DNA from 2 places in the Mediterraneibacter torques genome. Region 2 is predicted to be linked to the other one. Evidence: riboswitches for the same ligand, from Rfam matches in the RefSeq annotation. Region 2 holds a riboswitch; the other holds the start of a gene.

Region 1 (15,056 bases), 1.3 Mb from region 2:
GCTTCTTTGATCCTGTTTTGATTTATCTTTTCAAAATTACACATGATCATGTCTAACTGTTTCTTTTTAAAGTGATTCATCACCGCTCCGGCAAGCACAAACTGAACGAGCGCCGATAAAATCATGACATAACCCGATGCATAATTGTATTGCCATCCTGTTCCTATATACATTCCGCCGTTCATTAAGTACGACATATACCACAAAGCGATCAAAAGAGCTGTTCCGCCTATCCACTGCAGTCTGCGATTCCTGATTTTCCACCTGTTCTGCCATTTCACATACGCATCCTTTTCTCCCGGATCCCATTCACGGAATTTCCTCATAATGAGAAATGCGGTCAGTATCATCTGCCCTGCTCCAAATAAAGCATTTCCCAATATCCCGAAAAACAATGATTCTCCGGTCGGATGGTACGTACGGTACACTACAACACTATACCAGAATGCGATTCCAAACCCTGCCAGCACAAAACAAAATAGTTTCACTGCAATCCCTGTACTGCTAAGCCAGCATTTCTCTAAAAAACTTTTCGCCTTTGACTTAATATTTTTCCATTTTGTATCCAATACCCCACACCACCTTTACATATCTTGGTTTCTTTGCATCAATCTCAATTTTCTCCCGAATGTGTCTGATATGAACCATTACCGTGTTTTCCACTGTATAGTTTGCCGATTCCTGCCAGACATTTTCATAAATCTGCTCCGAAGAAAACACCTGCCCCGGATGTTCCATCAAAAGTTCTAAAATTTTATACTCCGTAGCCGTCAGCCTCACTTCCTCCCCTTCCACAAGTACGATCCGCTGTTTTTTGTCAAGTACAAGGCCTCCGTTTATGATCTGATCATCATTTTCCTTCGGAAGCTCGCCTCCCCACGCCCTGTATCTCCTCAAATGCGCTTTCACGCGAGCCATCAACTCCGCCGGATTATAGGGCTTTTCCACATAATCGTCCGCACCAAGCACAAGTCCCGATACCTTATCACTTTCCTCCGTCTTTGCCGAAAGAATAATAACCGGAATCCTGTATTTCTCCCGAAGCTTCATAAGAGCAGACAAGCCATTTAACCGTGGCATCATAACATCAAGCAGAATTAAATCTACCGGATTCTGCTCAAGCAAGTTTAACGCTTCCATTCCATCATACGCCGGAATCACCCGGTATCCTTCGTATTTTAAAAGTTCACTGATCGAATATACAATTTCTTTGTTGTCATCAACAACCATGACAACCTCTCCCATATTCATTTCCTCTGCCATCATTCTCTCCTCTCGTTTTCCTTTATCTGATATAAACAGTACACTTCCACTGTTAAAAAAAACTCGATGTAATTCTTAAATTTTTCTTATAAAAGGCCGTCGGGAATTTCCTTTCATACATTTCCTTTCCAAGCAGTGGATCGCCGGTATAATCCGCCACTTTTTGTGGCGGCAAGCCGGGCAATCGGCTTGGATTGCACAACGTGCAATCATTATACCACAAACGATAACAGGCGATCCGGAAATTTCTTTATTTCCGAACCGCCTGTCATCTTTACACATGTGAATTTTATTTTATTCCGCCGCAATCTGCTTTACCTTACCGAGTCCCTTTGCCACGGCAGGAATGCAAATGATCACGAGCGTAATCGCCGCTTCCGCCAAAAGAAAGCTATAATTATATGCAATCGGATAGATCGCTGTCAATGATTTCGGGAAGTTATCGGGCATGTAATCCATCCAATACAAATATCCCCCAAGTGCGTGAAACGCACCTCTTGCCAAAACTGCCGCGATATAACCTTTAAGCAGTCCGTGCTTCTTTTTTGCAAAAAATCCTGCCACACCAAGAGCTGCAAATGCCAGAATATAATCACAGCACACTTGGAAAAAAGAAAGTACATACGGTTCCTGTATAAACTGCAGGATTCCATAAGCAAGACCTACCAAAACTCCTGTTCCGACACCGTACCAGTTTGCCACAAGTACAATAAACAGCATGCTGCATAATGTCACACTGCCTCCCCATGGCATCTGAAAAATCTTTACATAAGACGTAACAAACGCCAGGGCCATTGCAGCCGCACAAAATACTAGCTGCTTTGTCGTCATTTTTTGACGCTTAGATCTCTTTCCCGCGAAAAATACTGCCGCCAGAAAAAGTACGATCCCGACGGATATCGTGACAACATATCCCGCAGTTGTCAGCCCGCCTTCTGCATTTACAAGTAAATCAAACATAAAAAAACCTCCTGTTCTCAGATTGAAAACAAAAGGTATAAACACTCATAACATAATCCCTACGTTGGCATTATCCAAATCAGGTTATGGGTCGAAGTTCCCAACTTCCTCTCAGCCTGTAACACAAGCTCCCCTTGTCATCAATCTATATGTAATTTTTTAGTAACAGTTTAGCCATACAGTGTGTGTGAAGCACAAAACATGCCTGCATGTTTTTGCAAGCGGACATCTGTATGTGCTAAGCGCCTATTTATGAGTAAAACAGTGGCGTCAGCCACAATAAGCACGCAGTGCGGTTTTACGAATGGCGTGGGATAAACTGTTACATCTTTGACCGTATCCATAATAACCTCTTTGACAAAAAATGTCAAGAAATTTGAACAATCATCCTGTCCGGCCTTTTATATGGGCATCGCTGTGCCCCCATCAGTCCTTCTCCGCTATTTCTTTTAACTGTCGATACACATAAGATACCGGGAGTCCGACCACGTTATAATAATCTCCGTCGATCCGTTCGATATAAGCTGCAAACTGCCCCTGTATACCATACGCTCCGGCTTTGTCAAGAGGTTCTCCTGTTGCGGCATATTCCCGAATCTCTTCGTCACTCATAGGATTGACAAAAACTTCCGTTTCAACTGCATGAACAACCGACTTTCTTTTTCCCTCATCGTCATAATCCAAAATTGCCACGCCTGTATACACTTTGTGACTTCTTCCCTGCAGACTTCGGATCATACGGACGGCATCTGCCTCATCTTTCGGTTTCCCTAAAATACTTCCGTCTGACACAACGATCGTATCCGCTCCGATCACAATCGTATCCAACAGTACATTATTTTTCTTATCAAAACTTATCTGCTTCACCTGCTCTTGTTTTTCCCGTAAATCATCCGCAACATTTTCCGCCTTTGAAAGCGCAAGCTCTTTTACAATCTCTTCGGGGATCAGACTATGATAAACTTCTTCTTTGTCACTGACTCTTACTTCAAATGAAATTCCGATCTGCTCAAGGAGCTCCCGCCTTCTCGGGGAAGCCGACCCAAGAATAATTCTTTTCTTTGTCTGCATTTTCACTTCTCTGCTTTCTTCTATTTATTTTATTTACTCCAAGTATACAACAACCAATGTATATGTGTACACAAAGAATGTCACCCTTTGTAAAAAACATACTTTACATAAATTATTTCATTGAGCAGTCCTGGCTTTTTTAATACGTTGCAGCTTATTTTTTATACGAAGAATTGCCGCTCGGATCAAAAACAAATCACACCACAAATGAACATATAGACGGTATGTCGGATATCTCACAGAAATATGTTTCTCACCACGATAAAATTCGGTCACGACACCAAGTATCCACTCCTCCGGCACATTCTCTTTCCACCAGCGATTGTCCCCACAGATGATATATCCTTCCTTTTTCACATGCAGGATACGATGCAGCACATATTTTCCGTCCGGTCGCCGATAAAGCGGAAGATCGTATCGCTTTAATCTTCCATGAACCGGTTCTATAATAATTGTATCCCTTCGATTACGCAACATCGGTTCCATGCTGTCTCCGACGGTTGTAGAGACACAGGTTTTCCCCGATCGAAGTTCTTCTTCTAAAGATGTATTGCGCATAACGTCTCCTCTATAAAATCTATCTTTCACTACAGATAATTTTATAAAAACATCCTTGACAGATCTTTATAATCTGCCAAGGATGTTTTTCATCTAATGAAAATAACTTTAGTTATGGAGTTTCTGGCCCCCACTCATCAGTATCCTCGCCGCCTCCAATATTTCCTTCAGTACCGCCATCATTAACAAAAGATGTTGTAATAATATCCTCTGTTCCAAATCTTACAACTTCTAATTCCGGCTCTAAAAATGTTTTTCTCACTTCTATTCCTCCTGCCTTCTCTTCTTATCGAATTGTATATTGCGCCATGTCGCTATATACAGTATGTTGCTCACCACTATTGTCCTGATATGTTACATATCCTCTTGCATACCAAGTTGTTGTTCTGCTCGTTTTTAAATACTGTGTGAAGTTTGCCAAATATAAATCTGTATTTACACCATATTTTTTCAAACGGGTAGTTGCTGTTGTATCTAATGTCAATTCTTGTTGTACTTCCTGAATTGCTGCATAGCCTGTACTATCAGTTGCCACAACACCGGCTTTTATAACTTTATAATCTGCATCTGTCGGAACAGAATATTTTGACAAAAACTTCACTCTTCCATTTGCATAGGACACATCGCACAAAACCGAAACTTCTTTTTGAATTTCTTCTGCTTCTTCAACATAAACAGATGTCACAGCTATGTCTTTATATACTGTAAATGTATAAGATTCATTGTAACAGATCGGTTTTTCATTCACAGTCCAGTGTGAAAACTTCTTTCCTTCAGGAGCCTGTGCTGCTACAACTCTTACCTGATCTCCGACTTCACAATATTTTGTTTCTGTGTTTCCGTTGTTATTGATCGTAACAACCGCCTTTAACTGCAATCCTTCGATCGACGTCTTCAAAGATTCAACAATCAATTTCACCTCTTCTACTGAAAGAGCTGTATTGTCTTTCGCTGCTTTTGCATCTGCAAGATCGTCTTCAAGCGCTTTTCTCGTTGCTTCCGTATATTTCTCCGCAAAATTTTCTTCCTTCATCCTGCTTTCTGCCGCAGCAATCGCTTCTTCTAACGCCGTATCGTCGCGGGTAACCGTAACAATACACTGTGCCGTTATATTAGGATAATTCACAGAACTTACTTTAATTGTTGCATTTCCCGCTTTATGAGCTGTGACAACTCCGCCGTCAACAGTAGCGACTTCCTCATTATCAGATTCCCATAAAACTTCTTGATCTGTCGCGTCTTCCGGGGTGATCGCTGCCTGCAGCGTCGCCGTCTTCTGCTCTTCCGTTCCTCCGACTTTCAAAGCCAATGCATCCTGATCTAATGTTATTCCCGTAACTGCGATTTCTACAGTTTCATATAATTTTGCATTTGCCCAACACGTATGCAGTTTCCCGCCATTTCCGTTGTTCCATGCGCTTGCAGGGCACTCTAGCTTCATATGAGTCGTTCCTTCCGGTAATTTCACACGAATACTTCGCAATCCACCGTTTGCCGAAAGATCTTCTGCATAATACTGCTGTGTATAATTACTTCCGTCTGTACTTGTAGAAACTTTAAATTTCGCTTTCACATTTGCAAAAACACCGCCGTCTGACGCAATCTGATGATTCTCGACACCGATGTCGGCAGAAAACATCTTGTAGCCTGTCACATCATATACAATCGAAGACGGCTCATGTGCACCTATGCCTTTTGTATATGTATTTATTGTAGACGTATCTTTCTTGATTGCTATCAACCTGTTTCCATCCGGACACAGATCTTTCTTAACTCCACCCCATGCAGTATTTCCGGACAAGTGCGTTAAATCCGACACATAAACTCCTGTTCCCAATTCATCCTGAAATTCCATTTTGAACTGTTCCAACTGTTGGAAAACAGCCTCAAGTTCTTCTTTTGTCGTGCTTTCCTGCGCTAACTTTGCTTCTGCCTCTGCCTTAATCGGATCAAATTTTGCTCTGGAATATACTTTACCCGAATCTGCGTTTCCGCTAAGCACGTTCAACTCCATCTGTGATTCCATCTGTGCAAGTTTTTCTCGTATTCTGATTTTTAAAGCTTCTGTTTCCGCATCTTTTTTTACCGGAGTCAATATACTGATTTCTGCCGCCGATATATGCTGATTGGGAGCGCTTCCATCCGTATGAATGACAGTAAGTTTTACTTTTTTGACATTCTCAACTTCTGCATCAAATACAAATTCCTTTTCGGATTTATTCTCTGCCGACCAATTAGCTCCCGGGTTGTTATAACTAATATGTAAGTTATTTCCTACATTTTCCCAATTTTCAGTTCCGTCTTTCTGAACCGAAACACTAAATTCTGTCACTGTTCCGTTTCCAAACGCGTCCTGCCTCGGAAGATAAGTAATCCCCTGGATGCTCTGCGCGTTCTGAAGTTCTACTGTTATCGTATTGTTGCCTGTCAGAGCGCCGTCTTCCCTGTTCGGCTGATTATCTCCGCTATAACACGAATGATAATAAGACGTAATCACTCCGTCTGTCGCATTGACTGCATGTCCCGTTCCGGGCGATGCCGCGCCTTCACCTGTACTTGATTCATTATCCGCCTCCGTATCCGCTGTTGTCGTCAGCTCTGTATAAGGCACTTTCTTATACCCCGATTCACTGACTTCTTCATTCCATACCCAATCAGCGCTTGCCTGTACGTTCACCGGAAATGCGCTTCCTGTAATAACCATCGCTCCAGCGCATAATAAAGCGAATGTCTGTTTCATTTTCATAATCTTATCCACCTCTTCCTTTTTTCTATACTTGCAATCCATAATTCAACGGTCTGCAGAAATATTCATATATTGCTTTTCTTCCCTCACCTCCCGGTTCCCTTATAATTATCGAAATCTCTGTTTCGACTCGAATGATAAATGATGTTATATCTTTATAATTTTACCCCCCCCCCTGTATTTTTCTGTCAATATGTTTTGTGTATTTTTTTCTAATATTTCTTTTATATCTTAATTTTTTTGTGCATTTTTACTCTATTTTGCCAATATTTACATTTTCAGATTCCCCACCATTCTTCCTTCCCACAGATTTTTATATCAATTTTTCTAATAGCAAAACAGATAATATATTATTGTTTCTCATTTACAGATATGCTATGATAATTCCACTCACAGAAATTCTTTCTGTGAAAAATACCGGCAGCTTCACCGGTCTGAGGAATTCCCTCAAAATTACCCGATACAATACAACAACAGTTTTTGCATGGATAGTCTTGTAGAACAGCTCTTTTTTTCGTATACTGATTCTAAATAAAAGAAACTCGTTTTTCTAAAATCCTTTTAAAAATCACGAGCAAAAGGCGTTTCAGAAAAGAGTTTTCTTGTTCTATAGGACTCATTCATGCACATGAAAGGAGAGCCTATGACAGGAAAAGAAAACAGAGAAATTAAAAACAGTGTCTTTGTAGATCTGTTCTATGAGGACGAATCAGCAGAAGCGAACGAGATCGCGCTTTTTAATGCAATCCATGATGAGCCGTTGCCGGAAGGAACGAAGATTCGGAAATTCCGTGTAGACAATACGATCTATATGAATTTTCAAAACGATATTTCTTTTGACGCAGGAGGAAAAGTGATCGTATTCGGCGAGCATCAGTCTGCGGTCAATGAAAACATGCCCCTTCGGAGTCTGCTGTACATCGGACGTGCTTATGAAAGGCTTGTACCGCCGAGAAGCCGGTATAAAAAGAAAATCGTTTCCCTTCCGACACCGGAATTTTACACATTCTATAACGGAAAAGAAAAGTGGGAAAAGGAAAAAGAACTGCGCCTGTCAGATGCCTATATCGTAAAAGACGGTGAGCCGAGTCTGGAGTTGAAAGTGAAAGTTATCAATATCCGGCCGGAAGAACATCATGAAATCTTAGAAAGGTGTCAGGTACTGAAAGAATACAGCCAGTTCATGGAAATCGTGCAGAACTATCAGATCTCCGGGGAGGAAGAGCCTTATAAAAAAGCGATAAAAGAGTGCATCGAAAGAGGAATTCTTGCTGATTATTTAATGCGAAAAGGAAGCGAGGTTGTCAATATGTTATTAGACGAATACGACTATGAGACAGATATTGAAGTGCAAAGAGAAGAGGCAAGAGAAGAAGGAAGAAAACTGGGAAGAGAAGAGGGAAGAATGCAGGGACGAGAAGAGGAACGAAAAGAATTTCTCCAAAAAATCTGCTCTCTCATTCAGAAAAAACTTGAAAAAGGAAAAACAGTTTCCGAAATTGCAAATGATCTTGAAGATACGGAAGAAAATATTTCTCATTTGATCAAGCAATTTCATCTAAATTAATCTTATATGCTTTTGTATGATTAAAAAGGAAAAAGTCCAAAGTTGCCCAAACCCCATCTACTGCTTACAATCTCATGATGTGCCTTTTGGCACTTCCGACGATTTATACTGTAAGCAGCTCTTTGAGGCTAAATTTATAATGACAGCCTTCCCTTTACTATGCTAAAATGTAAAAGATTATGAGAAAAACATATGAGAAATATGAAAATGAGGAGGATTTAAACTTTGGAAAACAAAAAAATTATCCAAGTAGAAGAAAAAGTACCTTTCAAGCTGCTCGTACCGCTAAGCATACAACATATGTTTGCAATGTTCGGTGCGTCCGTACTTGTTCCGTTCGTATTCGGACTGAATCCGGCCGTTGTTTTATTTATGAACGGAATCGGAACATTATTGTTCATCCTGATTACAAAAGGAAAAGCGCCTGCATACCTCGGCTCCAGTTTTGCATTTCTTGCACCGGCGGGAATTGTAATTGAAAAATGGGGTTACAGCTATGCACTCGGCGGATTTGTGGCAGTCGGATTCTTAGGATGTGTCCTTGCTTTGATCATCCGCAAATTCGGTTCCAAATGGATCGACGTTGTACTTCCCCCTGCCGCTATGGGACCGGTTGTCGCACTGATCGGACTTGAACTTGCCGGAACAGCCGCTTCCAATGCAGGTCTTACGGCATCTTCCATCGATCCGAAAAATGTGATCGTATTTCTTGTCACACTTTTAACCGCTGTCCTTGGATCTGTATTGTTCCGCAAATTTTTTGCCGTGATTCCGATCCTGATCGCTATCATTGCCGGATATATCGCGGCTCTTTTATGTGGAATCGTTGATTTCAGTAAAGTTGCTTCAGCATCATTTTTTGCGCTTCCGAACTTCTCCACGCCAAAATTCAAATGGGAAGCAATCGTGATCATTCTGCCTGTTATCCTTGTTATCGCCTCTGAACATATCGGACATCAGATCGTAACAAGCAAAATCGTCGGACGCGACCTTCTGAAAGATCCGGGCCTGCACCGTTCCCTCTTTGCAGATAATTTTTCCACGATGATCTCAGGATTTATCGGCTCCGTACCGACAACAACATACGGCGAAAACATCGGAGTTATGGCTATGACAAAAGTTTACAGCGTATACGTTATCGCAGGCGCCGCAGTACTGTCGATCATCTGTTCTTTCATTGGGAAAATGACGACTTTGATCAGCACTATCCCCGGCCCTGTTATCGGCGGAATTTCATTCCTTCTGTACGGAATGATCGGCACGTCAGGTATCCGCATCCTTGTCGATTCTCAAGTTGACTACGCAAGATCAAGAAATATGGCAATGACCTCTATTATTTTCGTAACCGGACTATCCGGTATCAAAGTACAGTTTGGAAGTATTCAGCTTACAGGTATGGTACTGGCATGTGTTGTCGGAATGATCATGGGATTGATGTTCTTCCTCTTCGATAAGCTAAAACTTACGAATGACAGAGAAAACTGCTAAAACACACTGAAAAAACAAAAAGAAAGAACAGAGGAATAATTACCATGCTGAAAATTGTCATTTCACCGGCAAAAAAGATGAATATCACAGATGAATTCCCCTGTAACGCCACTGTCCCGGTCTTTTCTGACCGGGCAGATGTGCTTCACGGGATTTTAAAAAATAAAAATATACAGGAACTGAAAACACTTTGGAAATGCAGTGATAAACTTGCCGAACAGAATTATCAAAGACTTCATGCCTTTTCTCCCGATCAGGCGGTAACACCGGCGCTTCTTGCCTATGAAGGAATTCAATATCAACACATTGCTCCTTCCGTTTTTACAGATGCCCAGTGGCATTATGTAAATGTTCACCTTCGCATTTTATCCGGATTTTACGGAATCTTAAAACCGACAGACAAAGTTATTCCCTATCGTTTGGAAATGCAGGCAAAGTTAGAAGCTGCTAAAAAGAACGACCTTTATGAATACTGGAGCGATACGCTGTACCAAAGTCTCCTCGCAGAAGGGATGACCGAACTTGTCAATCTCGCTTCCGCAGAATACAGTAAAGTAATCCTTCCCTACAAAAATATCCGCTGCATTACATGTATTTTCGGCGAAGAGGTAAACGGAAAAATAAAAGTCAAGGGCACTCAGGCTAAGATTGCCCGAGGCGAAATGGTACGCTGGATGGCAGATCAGAAAATCGAAAGCGTTTCGGACATCCGTGAATTCAAAGAACTGGGATATCGTTTTTCTCCCTCTCATTCCACGGAGGACACTTACACTTTTTCTCTTTGATCTAACTGCAGCTTTGTTTTGTATATGCGGACATATCACTCCCATTTGGGTCGCAAACGATAACTTGGGCTGCTGACTATAACTTTGACTACAGACTATAGTTTTTCCGCAGACTATGACTTTAGTTGCCGACTATAACTTTGCTCCAGGACTCTTTCATATTACTTTTATCTGTGTCTCCGGTGAGATCGTACGAAAAAGCTCGCTCATATTGATCTTCGCAGCACTGTCCGAAAAACTTGCGTCACAAAATACTGCCCGGCGCGGATGCTGTCCGGCAATCTTTCTGATCACAGTCTCGGATATATTTTCATTAAAGCAGGCGGCTAACTCTTTTCCGTCATAATAATGCACTGTATAACCACTGATTTTCTCCGAAGAGTACGGCTTTGACAATAAAAGTCCCCATTCCGTCAGACAGGCGAACAAAAGATCTAAGTCTGTACGATCAGGCTTAATATTTGTCTCAAGTCCGTAAAGCATTTCCTGCGTATACTCTTCAGGCATGTAATAAACATCCTCCATATTACTTTCATCAAGCCGCAGCACACGAAATCCAAAATCTCTGTTTTCGCATCCGTTTTCCCGTTTTATTTTTTCTGCTGCCCGGCGGATCCGTTCTTTTCCGATCTCACAGATTGTCTTATATCCTGCCTTATACGCTTCACTTTTTTTATCACATTCCTGCGGTATCTGAACTAAAATATAGTGCAGATCTATGTTTTTATCCGCCTCAGTCTGCATCACCGCATGAGCCGTTGTCGCCGATCCTGAAAAGAAATCCATTACGATATCGCCGTCTTTTGCCGCCATATTGATAAAATATTGTATGACGTTGACCGGCTTTACATTCTCAAACACTCTTTTTCCGTCAAACAGTTCCTGTACGCACTGCGTACCTGCATTGTATATGCTGACTGCCTCTTTCGGAATCAAAGTGGACGGAGCACCCATCGCGTCTCCCAAATATTTTTTAATATAGATGTTCCAATGTGCCTGATCTCCGTTTTGATCGACAAGCGGACCTGTCTTCGTTCTTTTAAATGTCACAAGACCTTCTTCCTTTGCCTGCTCAAACCTTTCCCGCACGAACCGGTAAATATATCCGTCTTTCGGACGCACTCTCTCCCCGTCCGGACAGATGATCTCGTATTTTTGGTTTGCATTTGTCGATTTATTTTTAAACACAAAATCTTTATCTCTGTATAATCCCCGCTCGTCTTTTTCCCGATACATCTTGATCGCTTCCCCTGACAACGGCGCAAAAAACATATCCAGACAAGTTTTATTTTTTGCATAACACAATATATATTCATGTGTCTTACTCGCAAATTTCGGCCGGATACCGCCTGCCGTAGAGCAATTCCATATAAAGCAGTTGACAAAATTTCGTTCGCCGAAAACCTCGTCACATATTTTTTTTAAATTTGCCTGCTCGTTATCGTCTATACTGATAAAAATTACTCCGTCATCACAGAGAAGGTTTCTGGCGGCAAGAAGCCGTGCATAAATCATGCTGCACCAATCCGAATGATACCTTCCGCTGTAATCCAAATTCTGATACATCCGGTTTTTATCATCTTGAGAAGCTCCGCCTGCATTCACATATTCTCTCGCTCTGATCCGAAAATCATCCGCATAAATAAAATCATTTCCCGTATTATAAGGCGGATCGATATAGATTACTTTTACCGAATCCAAATAACTTTCCTGAAGAAGTTTCAGCACATCCAGATTATCGCCTTCTATATAGAGATTGCCTGTCGAATCCCACTCAACAGAGTCTTGCACTACGGGACGCAGCGTTTTTCTGATCGGTTTATAAACTTCTTTTACGGCTTCCCGCTTTCCGACCCATGAAAATTCGCATGTTTCGCTTTCCTTTTGATTGATTCCCAAAAGAAGCTGCAACGTATTGATATCGACTTTTCGGATTGTCTTCCCATCGTTATCTTTTTGTTCTTTTACGCATGACGGGAAAATATCCGCAAGCCTGCGGATATTTTCCTGAAAACCGTCAACAGATTCAAATCTCATCTTTTCCATCTATGTCTTTCCTCAACTATTTCCTGCTCTGCCATACTTCATCCGTCTTTTGAAAAACATTCTCTGCATCGGTTTATAAATCTTCCGTTTTGAATCGCCGCTTCTTCACTGTCAAAAATGAGCAGCTCCTCTTTCAGCACTCTTCTTATAAACTTGCAGTCATCTGTTTTATGATAAAAATTTGTCGGCGTATATGGGTTTGCATACACTCTTTGCTTCGGCTTTCCAAACGCCTGCGCCAAACAGTCAATACCTTTTGTCTCTCCTAAGTTCTTTGCAAAATACAAGGCAAGTTCTGATTTATTTTTCTGTCTCATACGCTTAAATTGAACCGTATCATCGAGCAATTCCTCTTTCTGCATCCATCCGATCACAAATCCTTTTTTTGCCGGACGATCCAGGTAAACTCTCACAAAGATATCACAGCACTGATTTTCGCACTCCCATGCGATCACTCTGCACCGCAGGTTTTCGCCCTTACATCCGTCAAATTCCGAAAACCTTTCCTGAACTTCCCTGCAGTAATCATCCAGACAATATCCAGGATCACTTTCCCGCCGTTTCAACTTCGGATAACAGAATACATCATCTTTACGCCGGATCGTCTCCAACAGTTTTTGCACTGACTTCACATTATCATAATCCCCTGTGAAATCACTTTCTACTTTCAAATCGTTTCTTATATTCGTAGATTTTACTTCTACGATCTTCACGCCTAATGTCCTGCATAACCGCCTTGTAACATTGCTCAGTTTCACAAATTTATTAGGTGTTCTTGCAATATCCTGCCTGATTGCTTCTTCTATAAAAGCAATGTTGACCGTTCCGGTTTTCCAGAGCAGAAAATCAAACGGGGCATGTTTTTTAAAATCATCGTTTCTGATCTCATCGTAAGTTTTCAAAGACAACTCCTGAGAATAATACTGACGAATAAATTGTTCGGTGATCTCCTCCGCGATCTTCCCCTGTTCTATATTACATTCCCGCTCTTTCTTCGGTCTGTCCGGCTGCCAAGTTTCCGCCGTATAGTTTATGATCTGTCCTACCACCCGGGCATCTAAATGCACCTGTCCATAATCCGCACATACCGGAAATTGTTTTCCGCGAAAGGAAAAGCTTCGTTCCGGTAATTGATGACATCCCGTCGCTCTTCCTATCACCATAAGTTTCTTATATATTTTTCTTTTATCCATCATCATCTTACTCTGCAAAATGTACTAAGATCGGACAGACAAAAATCAGTGTACCGGCTAAAGAAAGCATTGAAAATTTTATACAACTCCAAATTTCCTGTTTCTTTTCTACTTCTAAAATATCCCAAATACTATACCCTAACTGTTTGTCTATATCCTCGCATAACTGATAGCAAAAATATAACGGCAAGGAAACTCCCACTATGACAGCGATCAAAACAACGATGACCGTTCTTAAAAATCCATGCACTAATTCATCCAGTATCGGGTAAAGCAAAAGAGAACCTAGCGCGCCATAGCAAAGACAATTTACTGTCATTTTATCCATCAACGAACTTAACGTTTCAACAGCGTCATGCTGCGCTAAATGTTGTCTTCCGCAATTTTTACATCCCCACCAGGTGATAGATCTGCTCTTTACTTTAGAGCCCGTGAAAAGCGCTCCGCACAATAATCCAAACGGACCGAGCAAACACATTCCACAGCACCCGCGCCCCATACTGTATCCTTTTGTTTTAATCTCTGTCTCGTTCTTAACAATCGGAAACGTATCCTCGCTGTTACAATACGGGCATATAGAATCTTTCGGTATATTCGGCGGCATCTGAATGATTTTGTCAATCGCATCGATAATATGAAGCCCCGCTTCTTTCATATATTCAATCAGCGCTTTAAAAAATTCGACAAGAGATTCCCAAAGCGATCCATCCGCGTTACTTTCCTGATATGAATTCTCATTTTTCCCTGATTGTTCCTCACTTACAGAAGCGCCGCAATTCGGACAATATTGAATATCTGAATTTAATTCTTTTCCACAATTTCTGCAATATTTCATCTCGCACGCTCCTTATTCTTTTCCGATCAATAACCGAAACTGTTCCACATCTTCAGTCATTCCATTTACAGGAATTTCAAAATTCAGTCCATTTTTCATTTTTAAATTTAAAACCTTTCCATAACCTGTATAAAGAAAGACTGCTATCAATAAAAGCCATGCTACATCTGTTATATTCATCAGAAACATTACCCCAAATAGCGCTGCATACAATGTATCCCAAAAATCCATTTTTGTTTTTAATTCCATTGAACCGATTTCTGATAATTTTATCTCCAAATGGTTTTCTTTTTCTTTCCTTAAAAATCTATGTATCTTTTGACTTATCTCCAAACGCTCTTCATTATTACTTACTTCTGTTCGGATAATTTTGTATCGTAATCTTCCGATCATTTTTACTTTTTCAAAATAAAATGTTCCTTTACTTTGTTCCGCTTTATCCTTTTCTTCATCTTTTAATGTACTTACATCCTCTTTTTGTTCCAATGTACTGCTCCCACATTTAGGGCAAAATTTTGACTCTTCTCTAAGTACATTCCCACAA
Region 2 (15,056 bases):
AATTCAATCCTTTTTTTGTTTGTTGTAAATGCGGAACGCTGCTGCGCCGGTGGCCGCCAACTGCACCAGAATCAGCACAGCGAACAGGCCGAAGCTCTCATAGTAGAACAGTTCATCCCAAAATAGGAGAACATCACAGAGAGCAGTCAAGGCAACCGTCCAGCGGATGTGCCGGGCCAGCCATTGCCGGAACACCAGCACAAGGGCAACGGGCGGGACGATCAGCAGCGCCAGATTCAAAATCAATGTCGGGGTCAGTTCCATTGCGTCGCCTCCTCACTTTTGTTGATAAGGGTATTGTAAAACCCAAATGTCCGCGAAATGTTACAGCGGCCAAAAAATTTCATTGAAAATCGGGGTGAAATGTTACAACGCTCGGACATTTCAAAATCAGTCTGCCATTTTGATCCGTTCCACCAACGAATTTCTGCATTGAATTTTTAGACAGATAGCAGAAATTATAATAGGTGTTATTATTAAGCAGACACCGTAAATCAGTAATGGAATAAAAGGAAAAGTATATTGAAAATAAGTTAATCCATTCGCAGACAATATCCGTACTAACAAATAACCCATCAAGGTTCCTGCCACAACCGTAATAATCAAGCATGGAATAATCAGTAAGACACTTTCATGCAGCAGCATTTTCTTTATCTGTTTTTTTGTCATACCGATAGATTCCAATATTCCAAATTCTTTTCTCCTTGTACTGATACGACTAATCAAGGTGTTTGTCAGATTAAAAATGCTAAACATAATGACAAAGGCAGATACCCCATAAACTTGTACGCTGGTATTATGAATCGTATTTGCCGAAGATGCTTTTACCTCTTGTAAGGTTTCCATTACCAAATCAGGGTGTCGGGACAGTATATTATTTAATTTGCTTTCTACTGATTTACCCACTTTTTCATATTCAGGTACGGACAAAGTTAAGGAAGCTGTTAAATCCATATCGCCCCACAACTTTTCTATGGTTTCTTTGGGGAGATAAAAGCCCTCATTCATACTTTTTTCGGAAGTACCGGCAATCAAAATATCTATGCTGTGTTCAGCCCCATCAAACCATCGTAATGTCACTTTTTCTCCTATTGACGGGCAAGCATGATAGACTTCTTTCTGTACGCTTGTTCCTAATATAACCATAGCGTCTTGTTTCACCAATGTTTCGTATGTCCAATCAACAGGAAGCGTTTTCAAAATTTCCTCCTGATTATCAGGCGTAATCGGAATAATGGGAATTTCTAATTGTTCATCGTGATACTCAATAATGGCTGCGGTTCTCTCCGTAGCATAAATCTCTTTAACTTCCGGGATTTGTTGCAATTCTTCCATGAGTTCTTGTGAAAAAGGCGTATTAACTTGATACTCCGAAATACCATACGGTTTCGGGTTGACTAATGTATTGTGGTTAATCGTAATATAATATTCTCCATCTTCCAAATTCCCCATTCTTGCAAAGGAATCTGGATTCCATGATGATATAAAAGTGGCTCCAACCATAAATAAAATCCCGCCGATTGCAAGCGAGGCAATCGTCAGATTGTGTTTTTTTCGATTCTGCTTTTCGCTCAATACGGCTAAAGAATACGGTGAGAGCCGAATATGATTTTTCCTATTCTGCACTCTACTTTCTTTTAGTTCTGGATCGTTTCCAACATATTTTGTTGCTTCAATAGGGGAAATATTTGAAGCTATTTGTGCGGGCTTGTATACGGAAATTTGTACGATGATAATGCCTAATATTATTGCTAAAATACTTGTGGCTATGGCATTGATAATCGTTATTCCATTCGGCTCTAACAAATATGCAAATATGATACCTACTGTAATACCGGCAGGTATTCCGAACAGGCAGAAACGATACCCTTCTTTACGAATCATCCGCTTAATTTGTTTTTCTGTCATGCCAATAGTTTTGAGCTGTCCAATCTGCGATACTTGATTTGATACCGAAAGGTAGAACACACTGTATATGACAATTCCGCTTGAAAATGCAATAAAAAGAGTAGCTAAAAGAACACCTCCCATTCCTGATCCACTAATAAGTGAGGAACAGAATTTGCTATTAAAATAAAGTTGGTTCCTGCTTATGTCTTGGGATAAAGCCAGACGATATACTGTATTCTCAAAATCAATAAGTCCCATTTCCGTGGCACCATTTACACGAATCAAGGCACTATATGGAATATCCGATAATAACACACCCTGTTCTGCATACGCTGGGGAGACATAAAAGTAAAATGTTCCTGTTTCCACATTATCAGTAAAACCAGTAATGATGAAATCCTCTGTTTTACTCCCCGCCGTTGGTAAAGTGATGGTATCTCCTATATTTAGCTGATACCCCAGCTCTAATTGAACATTTTTATCAATTACAATTTCATTGTACTGTTCTGGACAGGTTCCACTGACTAATTCATAGGATTTTATAATTCCAAAACCAGTCGGCATATAAACCGCTTCAAATTTGATCCCATCCATCAGAAAACTATCACTATGCTTATAGGGTACAATATCTTCAAGATCAGGTTCTTTTTTCAGAACTTCTATCTGTTCTGCTGTAAGCCCCCCGATGGTAGCTTGCTGCATTTGATTCAAAATCTTTTGTTCACTAATTTTGCTGCCTTGTTGGAATAAGGAGATTCCCACAATCAAACTAATTGCCAGCGCAATGGTCAAAACATTAAAAAAGCAAAAAATACGATTTGAAGATACATTGCGTTTTGCTAATTTCTTTACAATGGCGCTGGTGTCATTCTCAAAAGGCCATGTCATAGTTGTATCACCTCCATATTTGATAAGGGTATTGTAAAACCCAAATGTCCGTGAAATGTTACAGCGGCCAAAAAATTTCATTGAAAATCGGGGTGAAATGTTACAACGCTCGGACATTTCAAAAAAATTTACGGCGGGCAGCCGGAAATGGCCGTCCGCCGAAACATACTACACGATCTTTTAGATAGATTGATTGTGAAATAATTTCAATCCAATCACCACATCTATCATAAGTTCCACAATGAGAATTATACTAATGGCAAAATTAAAATTACATAGGTTATATAATCCGATATAGATTTCACAAGTAAGAAATACAACTTGCAGACACAAATTTAAGTATGTCACTAAATGCTCGTTAGTTCTATTCCACAATCTAAACAGGAACATTGTAAAAATAGGTTTTCCAGCAAAAGCAAAGAGTACTGACAATATCGGCACCAAAAATATATAGTAAGAATCTACTGCATTGCTGGGGGTTGTACCTACCCATTGAATTGCTATATTATCAGGAACAACGAAAAATAAAACAATAGATAAAATAACATTGATTATTAAGATGATTGTTGTTGCTTTGCAAAAATTGATTTTTTTCATGGTGTTTTCTCCTGTTATAAGTGTGCTTTATTTAGTCGGCAACATAATGGAAAATTCCGAACCCTTGCCCGGCTCCGAAACCACTTTGATATAGCCGCCCTGCCGTGTTACGATCTCGCGGGCCAGATACAGGCCAATGCCCACGCCCTGCTGTTCGTGTACTTCTTCCTCACGATAGAAGCGCCGGAAGATGGCGGCCTGATTGCTTTCGGAAATGCCCTTGCCGGTGTCGGCTACTTTGATTTCCACATACATTTCCCACAGCACCACCGACACAGCGATTTTCCCGCCTGCCGGGGTGTACTTCACCGCATTGTCCAGCAGGTTAAAAAGGGCTTCGGATGTCCACTTGCTGTCATGGAAAACGGTCAAATCCTCCGGGCAGTCCACGGACACGACGATTTCCTTTTTCTCTGCTGCATACACAATTCCACTCATGGCCTGTGCCACGGTATCAAAGAGGCGGCCCGGTTTCTTATCCAACTGGATCACGCCCGTTTCCAGCCGGGAAGTTTTCACAAGGGCCTGAAAGAGAAAGTCCAGCTTATCCGTCTGGCTGCGGATTCCCCGGATAAAGTCGGTGCGCTCCGCCTTGGTCATAGGCTTTTCCAGCAGCGTGTCCGTCGCCATTTTCAGATTGCTTACCGGCGTTTTCACTTGATGGGAAATATCCGATACAAGGGTCTGTAACTCCTGCCGTTCCTCGTCCACCCGGCGGCGGTTCTCCTGCATGATCTGATAGAGCCTTGCCAGCCGGTGTCCAATTCTGGCAAGCTGGGTTTCGCTGTCCTCTGGCCGCTGGGGCGCTTCATTTCCGGCGATCATGTGGTCTAAAGTCTGGCATAGGTCAGCGGTAAACTGCGACAGCCGCTTTCCAAACGCCTGCGTCAGTACAAAAATCCCCACAAGGGCGCACAGCAGCAGCGCCCCGCCCGTCAGCAGCACCGCCGTCTGTTTTGTCACAAGAAACAGGGCTATGGTGATCCCGGACATGGAAAGGACAAGCCCCATTGCTACCCGGCCAAACAGCCGCTTTACCGAGAGGTTTTGCAACTTCATTTTGCCTCGCCTCCCGTCCATTGATAGCCCATGCCGTAAACAGTTTTGATGTAGGGCGCGCCGCCGTCGGATTCGATCTTACTCCGAATCCGGCTGATGGAGGTTGTCAGGGTGTGTTCGTCCACAAACTTCTCGTCTATATCCCACAGCTTTTCCAAAAGCTGCCCACGGGTCAGCACTTGCCGGGGATTTTTACGGAACAGGTTCAGCATTTTGTACTCCATCGGGGATAGGGTCAGGGGCTTGCCGTTTAAGGAAGCCGTCTGCTCCGAGAAGTCCAGAAACAGCCGCCCGTCGTCGTAAATGTCCTTGGCCGGTTTGTGGTGTTCCAGCATGGCGAACATGGCTTTGATTTTTCGCTGCAAGGCCCCGATCACAAAGGGCTTTGTGATGTAGTCCACCGCGCCCACCTCATAGCCCCGTATCTGGTCGCTCTCCTGATCGTTGGCGGTCAGGAAAATCACGATGGTATCCGGGTGCTGGGGCTTTATCAGCTTGCACAGTTCAAAACCGTTCCCGTCCGGCAGGTTGATGTCCAGCAGCACTAAATTAAATTCCCGCTGGCGGATGGCGTCGGCTGCGGTTTTGGCATTTAGGGCAGAAGTCACGCCATAGCCGTCTGCGGTCAGGTTATAGGCCACCATCTTATTCAAAAAACTGTCGTCCTCGACAATTAAAATCTGCTTCATATCCTCACTTCCTTTGCTTTTTGCAGATAGTATAACAGGCAAATGTCCTTTGTTGCAGAAAACACAATTTTCTGATAAAGGAAAATTTACTCCATTGTTTTAATGCGCTCGATCACAGGATGTCTTTTGCTATATCGTACAGAGAAAACGGAGTAAGCGGCCAGTATGAAGAAAAGCGCTACAAAATATATGCTTATTTCTAAAACTGGAAAATGATAAGTCAATGTCCCGAATGTCCCAACCTGATTGAAAACTTTGCAAAGTACAAATCCTGTTAAAGTTCCAATCGTTAAGGTTAAAATAGCCGTACCAGAAACATAATAGAAACATTCTGTTTGCAGCATTTTGGAGAATTGCTTACTGCTCAATCCCACAGACTGTAAAATACCAAATTCCTGCTGTCTTGATATAATGTTTGTCATTAGCGTGTTGATAAGGCTGATTAGCCCAAAAACAGCAATGAAAAATACCAATCCGTATAACGGCATTTTTATGTTATCCATTTCCTCTTGCAGATAAGTAATAATATCGCTGATACTGAAAACTTCTATACCTCCACGATTTTCCGCCAACTGGAAAATCTTATTCTCAACTTCTGTAAGCTGATCTCTTTCCACATCTACAATGCAGGTTATGTTGAAGTTGGAAACATTTTCTTTCATCATAGGTAAGAGTTCCTGCGGAAAATAGAAAGAAGCTGAATCCCCACCGAGATTAGGAGCTTTCCCAATCCCCATTACAGTAAATTCTTCCCATTGTCCATCCGCTGTTTCCACTTTGACTATATCGCCAATTTGAGGAGTGTAATTATAATAGTCGCTTAACAGCTTGGCGGAATTATCTACGATAACTCCTTTTCCGTTGATAAGTTTCTGGCGGTCTGCGGTTCCCTCAATTAGTCCTTGTGAAAAGGCCTCGTACTGATTTTCGGGGATTCCAATTTGGGTAAAGAAATGGCTGTTACCATCCTTGAAAGGAGTGGGAAATTCCATATTTGAAACACAGCCCTGTATAAATTCAATATTCTTTACGCCATCCATATCTGAAATCGTTTCTTCCAAAACTTCATCCAATGGATTTTTCGTTTGAAGTGCATTGATCCCGGCGGGGCGATCTTCCGCATTTGTGTTGGCGGGATCAAGGGAAAGTACAATGTCGCCATTTGCAAATTGCTGTTTTGCCATGCTTTCTACATCAGTTGAATTAAGGTAGGTGGCGGCACACATCAGTAAAACTCCGGCAAATCCCAAAGACAATACGGTTAGTATAGCTTTTTTCTTGTTCCGGGCAAAGCTCATTCGGGCAAGCGAAGATGGCGTAATTTTTCGATGTTCGATCCGCGTTTTTTCTGTCGCCGGTGTATCAGTCGTATTGATTCGCAGCGCCTCAATAGGCGATACCATAGAGGCTTTCTTTACAGGGGTATGGACAGCAATTTTCAAGGCAATTTCTGTAACAAGGGCAATCACAACGGCACATTCCAGTGTAGTCATCCAATGCCAGCCGTCCGGGACGAAACAATAGCCCAAAACACTTCCCAATACAACACCGATAGGAATTGCAGCACAGGATAACAAAAAACTTTCTTTTCGCACGATACGCTTGATCTGAACCGATGTAGCCCCCAGCACACGCAGTCTGCCATATTCATGTGTTTTCCCGATAACAGAAATGTAGAACAGGCTGTAAATAACCAAAGAACAGGCCAGTACAATTAAACTGCTTGCTCCGATAATCACCAATAGCTCCAGCGTGGATTTTTCTTCTGCCAATCCAAAGTAGGTAGAGCTATACATAACATACTGTTCAGGTACACCGCTTTGTTCCGCAATTTCGTTTATCAGCAGTTTCAAAGTTTCGCTGTCCATATTTTCGGTATTTTTCACGCGAACCAAAAGATCGTAACAGTTTGCTTTTTCATACCGGCTATATAAGCCATCCGATACAATGACTTGATAAATACGGGACGCATTACTGCTTTGAATAATGCCGCAAACATGATATGTCTGATTTTTTCCAAAAGGCATATCCAGTGTAACGGTTTGATCCAGTTGAACCGGCAACCCTAAATGCTCCAAATAGGACTGTTCCACAATGATTTCATTTTCTGCCTCCGGCATTTTTCCCAGCAAGTCAGTAACGCCTTTTAGTTCAAGTGCATTTTGATCTCTGTAATACACATCCAAAGTATAGTCATTGATACGGCTCGTTCCCATTGCAGCCTCTTTGCCGACTGCTTCAATCTGGTTGTTATGTTCCAGTTTTTCAAAGACGGTACTGGTACTGTTAATAAAGCTGCCCTGATAGCGTCCTTGCAGATAAAGCCTATTTTCACGGTCTGTTCCGAGATTATATAGTGCTAATACCATCATCAAACTAACTGCAAAAGCAATCGTTATGATAATAAACGCATTGCGTCTTTTATCCGCTTTCATGCTTCGGTCTGCTAATTTTTTTACAATGGCGCTGGTGTCATTCTCAAAAGGCCATGTCATAGTTGTATCACCTCCATATTTGATAAGGCCATTGTAAACCCCAAATGTCCGCGAAATGTTACAGCGGACAAAAAATTTTATTTTTTTGCATTTCTCTGTTATAGCAGTTCAAAATAATAACTCTATTATAGGCAGTTATCAAAGGTTTATCAATGCGGCAACTGTAAACAGATTCTCTGCCAAAGACTCTTAAAACTACTGGCAAGCAATGCAATCTTACGTAAGATTGCGTATTTAGCAGAAATCCCGTTTCCGGAATTCCTGCTAATGCTTGTTGGTGACATATCCCCAAACCCCTGAGATCATTGCCGGTGGCAATGGCTGCGCGTTCCGTTGGAACGCTGAAAACCAAAAGCAGACAAATCTTATTGACGGGATTTTTCTGTGCTGCGCTGCGGTTGTGGTGGGGAAGAAATCTCTAATAGATATTCCACATTGGCCCGAACATTATGAAGTTCTTTCATATCATTTTTGGCCTGCTTATAGGCAGAATAGGCTTTCCGTTTTTGTTCCAGAAGATCGGTGTATTCCTCTCGGAGAGATTTGACAGAGGGGAGCTTTTTGATTCCCAGTTCGTCAAAATGATTCTTCGCTGTCTGGTGCAGTAAGATTTCCGCCTCATGTGCAACACGGAATTAAAAGGCTGAGCGCCAGCGGAAAAGATACCTCCTGTCTACGCATTTAGGGCGTTAAAAGTCCACGGAAATCAAGGGTTTTTCCGCATGGCCGGCAGGCAGGTGGATAAAGTTATCCTGTTCCCCGCAAAACGGGGTTCTAAATGCGGGAAAAAGGACAAAAAAGAAGCGCCGGATGCAGAGGCTTTGATACCTCTGCGCCCGGCGCTTTTTCAGCCTATTAGCTGATCTACATAGGTAATTAGAGGGTGCAGATGTTTCAGGCGAAACATCTCAAATAACTTATCTGGATTTACCCATTGAACATCCACAACTTCTGTTTCCTGTAAACGCATTTCTTCAATCTTTATATTCTTATGAAATAGCCAAACATCGTAAAAATCCTGCACATTTTCCCGTCTGCTCTGATAAATCAATTTTTCACTTCCGGGAGTAAGCAGTATTCCTAATTCTTCTTTTACCTCTCGGATTGCTCCTTGTAAACTGGTTTCCCCGGAAAGTACAGAACCACCCGTACATTCCCAATAAAGAGGGTATTGCTTTTTCGGATGCCGCTGTGATAAAAGATACTGCCCCTGCTGGTTGACGATCCATACACTCACAGATAAATGATACAGCCCTTTGGGTATGATTTCTCCACGGCACACTGTTATTCCAGACTTTTCCCGTTTTGCATTATATAAATCCCATTTTTCCATTTTCATACCTCTTTGTGTGGGATCGGTGCTTGCCGAAAATCAAGTAAGTAAATATCCGCAATCCTTTCTATTTCTGTACGCTGATCTGCGGAATACTTATCATAAATCCCGCCTGCTAACATACGGGCTGCCTTTGCGCTTTTAATTGCTGGAAGCACATCATCAAACACAATACAGTGTTCAGGTGCAACCCCTAATTTTCTTGCGGCCAATTCAAAGACATCCGAATATTCTTTTCCCCGCTGAACCTCATCTGTTGAACATAGAGCGCCAAATAATTCTAAAATAGAATTGTTCTTTAAGCATGGAATATAGAGCTTTTCCGGCAACCCCGTAGCAACTGCAAGTTTTATTCCATGTTCTTTTAAGCACAGAAGATAATCAAGGGCATAGGGCAGCAGACCGACATGGTTGCTGTATTCCTCGACCGCCATATTATTCCATTCCTCAATAATTCCCTCTACCGTTTCCTGCAATCCAAAAAGATCAATGGTATATTGTGCGGCTTCCTCAAAACTCCTTGCACATATTTCAGTTACATAATTTTCCGGGACGGGAAGATTTCTCTTTTTCAAAAACTGAATATCTATATGCTCCCATACATCCATTGAATCCAGAATTGTTCCATCTAAATCAAAGATTGCCGCATTAAAATCCATTTTTCTTTTCCTTTCCGCAAAATAAATCTTTCAGTTCCGCAGCAGCAGCTTTTATATCAGACTGCGCTATGATGGCAGATACAACAGCCAGCCCGTCAATTCCCATGGGCTTGAAACGCCCTGCATTTCCCTTATTGATACCGCCAATAACAACTATCGGCAAAGAAACGGCTGCGCGGATTTTCTGTAATTCTTCCATTGATACAGAATCAGCGTCGGTTTTAGTTCCAGTAGGGAACATTGCGCCAACTCCCAAATAATCTGCACCATCCTGTTGTGCCTGTATTGCTTCTGCAATGGAAGATGCGGATACTCCCAACAGCATATTTTCCCCAATTACTTTGCGGACGGCAGCCGCAGGTAAATCATGCTGTCCAATATGTACCCCCGTAGCCTGCACAGCCATTGCAATATCTATCCGGTCGTTTATGATAAGGGGAATATGGTATTTATCCGTAACCTGTTTCACGGCAACAGCCTGATTGTAAAATTCTAATGAGGACAATTCTTTTTCTCGGAGTTGTATCATTGTGCAGCCTCCTAAAATTGCCTGTTCCACCGCTTCTGTCAGGCTATCGCAGCTCATTAGTTGACGATCAGTAACAAGATAAAGTGTATAATCAAAGTTCATTTTGCACCTGCCTATTCTTTAGATAAACCATGCTGATACAATTCGTAGAAATGGTGCGTCGGGCCACAGCCTTTCCCAATCGCAAGAGAGTGTTCGATTGCCATTGTGACATATGCCTTTGCAGATTCGACTGCAAGCGGAACACTTTTTCCCTTTGCAAGCTGGGAAGCGATTGCAGAAGAAAAGGTACAGCCTGTCCCATGAGTATTTTTCGTATCAATGCGGGATGTTTCAAAATGGTAGAAATTTTCTCCATCAAATAGGACATCAACAGCATTTCCTATATGATGTCCACCCTTGACAACAATCGCCTTACAACCCATGGCATATATTTTTCTTGCGGCAGCCTCCATATCTGAAACTGTGGAAATCTGCATATCCGCTATTTTCTCTGCCTCTGGAATATTCGGAGTAAGTACATCGGCAAGTGGAATTACTGTGTCTATCAAGGTGGAAACCGCCGTAGGATTCATCAATGGGCAGCCATTTTTGGCATACATAACCGGGTCGATTACAACATTTTGGGGCTTATATTGTAATAGTTTCTTTGCCACCGCTTTCATACATTCTGGTGTAGAAAGCATCATCATCTGTTATGCAAAATTGCTTTAGATAATCCAGCCGCACTTCCGATTCCGTATCATTTACAAAGTTCAGCATGGAGTAGTAAAGCTGAATTTCTCTTAATGTAGCAGCATGAAAAATTGCCTTTCCGTATATGCGGGCATAGTTTTTCAGATAGATACTATCCTGAATCATATATCTCTTGAATTTTTCAAGAGGTAGCTTTCCAGTTTGCACTTCCTGCACAAATGGGGTAGCTGCACATTCTTCCCAAATGGGGATGTTGTGGGTTAAGATGTCTTTCATAAATGCCATGTTTGATCCTCCTAAGATAAAAAAATAGAGCCTCTAAAACAATTAGAAGCTCTTTCAGACGCAATACGAGCGTAAGAAATTGCTTCCCTACGCCGGTATTAGCCGACAGGTCCAGAGGTCAGGTCTTACCTTTTTCAACTTGTTCAGTTCCCTCGCAAACACATATCATATCTTATTCAATTAAAAAAGGACATTCCCAAAACAGAGAATGTCCAAAAAATACGAATCTGTATTCTTCAGCTCCCTGCGTTGGTATTAGCCAACAGGTTCAAAGGGTCAGGTTTTAACCTTCTCAACTACAAGGTAGTCCCCCTGCTTGAGTATTATTATAGTTAAGAAGTCCCGGAAAGTCAAGGTCTATAGAATTCAAGTTAGCAAACCTTATTGACGGGATTTTTCTGTGCTGCGCTGCGGTTGTGGTGGGGAAGAAATCTCTAATAGGTATTCCACATTGGCCCGAACATTATGAAGTTCTTTCATATCATTTTTGGCCTGCTTATAGGCAGAATAGGCTTTCCGTTTTTGTTCCAGAAGATCGGTGTATTCCTCCCGGAGAGATTTGACAGAGGGGAGCTTTTTGATTCCCAGCTCGTCAAAATGATTCTTTGCCGCCTGGTGCAGCAGAATTTCAGCTTCATGTTCTGTTTGGAATTTTTTGCTGTACCCGGCTTTGCGATATTCTACATAGACAGCCCGCGTTTTCGCATAGTTTACGATCTGTTTTTGCAGCTCGGCATTGGCGTTCATTTTTGACTCCAGATCTTTGATCTGAACGGATAAGGTATTGAAATTAGTGGTAGTGGCGTTGGCTTTTTCCAGAAGATCCTCATAACCCATATCGCCATGTTCTTTTAAGTAGAGCACTGCCTGAGAAAGCTGCTTTAGGTTGAACACTTTTGCCCAGCGCTCATAACCAGGGCCCTTGCCGGAACGGATTGCAGCTTCAATATCAACCAGCAATCCAACTTTGGAAACCGTTTTTTTAGAAAAGGCATGGCGGGGTTTTACTGTCCGTGTACCGGCAATCCGTTCTTTGATGGCCTGTTCTGTATAATCGCCTTTGAGCGTATCGCATCGGGTATAATTTTCTTGTCCCGGAACTCGGAACCGAAGATGTTTTCTTTCACGGTTGACTTCCAGCCCAGCAGTTTCCAGCTTCTGTAGAAGTTCCTCAAAATCTTTTGGCTTTTCCTCTAATGCAGCATCAATAGCAATGCGTATCTGCTCCTGAAAGGAAAGCTGCTTTTTATTTCCCAGCCATGTGCCATAATGCTCCCGGCTGGGTTTCGGATTTTCTACAATCGAAAGTCCATGCTCCAAACACAGCTTGTCATTCATTCGCCGGATTGCCCAGGTAGAACCCCAGAAGTTGCGAAATTTTTTCTGACAGTCCAGTGTAGTAGAGTTGATAATGATGTGATTATGGACATGGTGCTTATCCACATGGGTGCAGACAACAAAGGCATGGTTTCCTTTTGTGAGCTTCAGTGCCAGCTCCCTGCCGATCTGATTAGCTTCTTCTGGCGTAACTTCGCCGGGCTTAAATGCCTGACGGAGATGGTAGGCGATCACATCATCTGCACCCTGATTTCTGCCGGTCAGATTTGCATACTGTCGTTTGGAAAGAAGAAACTCTGCATCAGCAAGCCGGGTATCACACTCATAGCCATAAATGAATTTTCCAAAATCGGTTTTCTGCGGATTTTCTACATAATCAATAATATCTGAGATCGCAGTAGAGATATTCCGACCTTTTCCTACATGCAGAGGCATCAGTCTTGTGGTCGCTATTTTCGTCACCTCCTTAACTTAATTCCAATCAGAGAAGTTATAATTGCAGAAAAAGAGCGGGGCTGCCTATGCGCCCCGCCAAATCTGCTTAACCAAATATAAAATCCTTTAAGGCACTGTTTGCCCCGCCAATGATCCCTACCAGCCATGCAGCCGCCAGAGGCAGACCGTATGGACTGATAAGAAAGGCGATCATAAGCCATGCAAGACCCGGCAAAAATCCTGCGACAAAGAACAGCACCAATGCCGCCAGAAAGATGATCCCAGAAAGAATCCCAAGTACCGCACCGGAAAGAACCACTAAAAATTTACATACCAGATAAAGAATCCCCGTAACCAGCATAAAGGGAAGTGCCAGTAATTTACCTATCAAACGCATACGCTTTGCCTCCTTTCAGAAGGGCATCTGCCCTTATAAAAATTTTACCGTGACGGCAAAAAGAAAGCAACGGCTTTCCGGCTGTTTATGAAATGTTTGCAAATCCCCGGATCAGTTTATCCATGCCATCTTAAAGGCTATTTAAACAATCGAAAAAAAAGTGTTATAGATAAAATTGGCTTATTATATTCTATATTTCCGATTTTTCCATCTATTTTCTTTAGTAATTCTTTTACAATATACAATCCCAAACCGGAACCACCTTTGGTGCGTGATTTATCAACGGTGTAAAACTTGCTGAATAATAAATTTATATCCATCTCATCAAGGGATTGCGTTGAATTTTTAATCATGAACACGCCTTCCTGGTTAATGGACACTTCAATATAGTTATCAGAATAACGGATTGCATTTGTAATTAGATTTTCAATAATACGTTTACAAATAAGGTTATTGCCATATATCCACACCGGAGATTTTTCTGTTTGAATAATCGGCTGGATTTCCCCAAATTCATAATACTTTTCAATTAAGCAATCTGTAACAATTCTATTTATATCAACCTTCTCACATTCAACATCAAACTGCTCATTTTCCACCACAGATAAATCATAAAATTCTTGCACCAGATCTGTGAGATAATCTGTTTTTGCTTTAATGATTTCAATATATTGGTCTTGCTCCTGTTTATCTTCACATTCTTGTAAAAGTGTTAGATAACCCTGTATAGATGTTAATGGGGTTCTTAGATCATGGCTTATATTAGATATAGATTGCTTTAACTGATCTTCTTCTTGCTTAATTTGAACTTGCAGTTTCTTATGCAGGGTATCTTTTTGATTGATCGCATAAGCTAACTCTTCAATATCTCTATTTGATAAAGATACTCTTATTTTTCGTTTTTCCTTTATCTGCTTATTTATATTGCGAATTGTTCTAGTAATAGAAAAAAGGGAACATGCTAATATGAATATAGAACATATCAATAAAAAATAGAACATATCCGCATTTCCCCTTTCTGTTGTAATTAGTGTATTTCTTGTTTTCTCAATATCAATGCTGACACCAGGAATGTAATAATTACAGTTCCTACAAAATAAAGTAAGATATTGATTTCCAAATGATTTACCATATTATAAGAACACGTATTCATCCAATAATACATCGGATTGATTTTTAAGTACGTTAGAACTCGCCACGATTGAGCAGACATATTATCCCATGTCATCATATAAATAAGAGGTCCGCTAAAAGTAAATAATGACATAGTTCCTACCACAATAGCTGTATGCTTAAATATCACACACAGCATGAGTGTAATACCGATAAAGGCTCCCATAACCATGCAATTTAGCCCTGCAATTTTCAACATTGGAAGTAATTGTATCGGCACATTGTATTTTGTACATTCAATTATAAATGCAACCATAATAAATGAAAAATATAAAATGATGCTGGTAACAGTAATCACGATATACTTTGCAATAAAGAATTTTAGTCGGCTTTGTCCACTTGCAATCGCAATTTTAATCGTTGAATCTGTATATTCTCTGGAAAAGAAAACAACAGAAAATATAAGAACAATCAGCCAGAAAAATACCGTATAAGACGTGGCAGTCCTTATAATTTCTTCAATCATTGGATGTACCTGATCACTATATGCACGAGCAAGAAATCCTACGGTTTCTCCTATCTTCCATGTTTCATCTACGCTGGAACTAGATACTACAAATTGTTGCTGACCTCCTATGGAAAAGATACCAAAA

The links. Region 2 has a riboswitch for thiamine pyrophosphate ahead of ACH9UM_RS09485 (hypothetical protein). Riboswitches for the same ligand answer to the same signal wherever they lie in the genome.
Region 1: it holds a riboswitch for thiamine pyrophosphate, as region 2 does, so the genes downstream of both, ACH9UM_RS01440 (energy-coupled thiamine transporter ThiT) here and ACH9UM_RS09485 (hypothetical protein) in region 2, are expected to answer to the same signal.

The regions. Positions count from the first base shown of each region.
Region 1 is NZ_CP172594.1:303,877-318,932, reverse strand. Features, by position in the region: gene ACH9UM_RS01450 (sensor histidine kinase KdpD) at 1-569, opposite strand, end outside; gene ACH9UM_RS01445 (response regulator transcription factor) at 544-1,263, opposite strand; gene ACH9UM_RS01440 (energy-coupled thiamine transporter ThiT) at 1,558-2,223, opposite strand; TPP riboswitch at 2,260-2,368, opposite strand; gene ACH9UM_RS01435 (nucleoside triphosphate pyrophosphatase) at 2,650-3,294, opposite strand; gene ACH9UM_RS01430 (S24/S26 family peptidase) at 3,412-3,852, opposite strand; gene ACH9UM_RS01425 (hypothetical protein) at 3,965-4,114, opposite strand; gene ACH9UM_RS01420 (NPCBM/NEW2 domain-containing protein) at 4,139-6,598, opposite strand; gene ACH9UM_RS01415 (hypothetical protein) at 7,221-8,165, shown strand; gene uraA (uracil permease) at 8,391-9,653, shown strand; gene yaaA (peroxide stress protein YaaA) at 9,698-10,438, shown strand; gene ACH9UM_RS01400 (site-specific DNA-methyltransferase) at 10,595-12,484, opposite strand; gene ACH9UM_RS01395 (DUF2085 domain-containing protein) at 12,523-13,683, opposite strand; gene ACH9UM_RS01390 (zinc-ribbon domain-containing protein) at 13,685-14,512, opposite strand; gene ACH9UM_RS01385 (zinc ribbon domain-containing protein) at 14,525-15,056, opposite strand, start outside.
Region 2 is NZ_CP172594.1:1,998,738-2,013,793, forward strand. Features, by position in the region: gene ACH9UM_RS09435 (hypothetical protein) at 4-264, opposite strand; gene ACH9UM_RS09440 (ABC transporter permease) at 391-2,778, opposite strand; gene ACH9UM_RS09445 (hypothetical protein) at 2,959-3,375, opposite strand; gene ACH9UM_RS09450 (sensor histidine kinase KdpD) at 3,403-4,434, opposite strand; gene ACH9UM_RS09455 (response regulator transcription factor) at 4,431-5,123, opposite strand; gene ACH9UM_RS09460 (ABC transporter permease) at 5,210-7,618, opposite strand; gene ACH9UM_RS09465 (NUDIX domain-containing protein) at 8,466-8,951, opposite strand; gene ACH9UM_RS09470 (HAD family phosphatase) at 8,954-9,610, opposite strand; gene thiE (thiamine phosphate synthase) at 9,600-10,241, opposite strand; gene thiD (bifunctional hydroxymethylpyrimidine kinase/phosphomethylpyrimidine kinase) at 10,253-10,795, opposite strand; gene ACH9UM_RS09485 (hypothetical protein) at 10,770-11,120, opposite strand; TPP riboswitch at 11,187-11,284, opposite strand; TPP riboswitch at 11,345-11,444, opposite strand; gene ACH9UM_RS09490 (relaxase/mobilization nuclease domain-containing protein) at 11,502-12,911, opposite strand; gene ACH9UM_RS09495 (CD1845 family protein) at 13,000-13,290, opposite strand; gene ACH9UM_RS09500 (cell wall metabolism sensor histidine kinase WalK) at 13,428-14,291, opposite strand; gene ACH9UM_RS09505 (ABC transporter permease) at 14,318-15,056, opposite strand, start outside.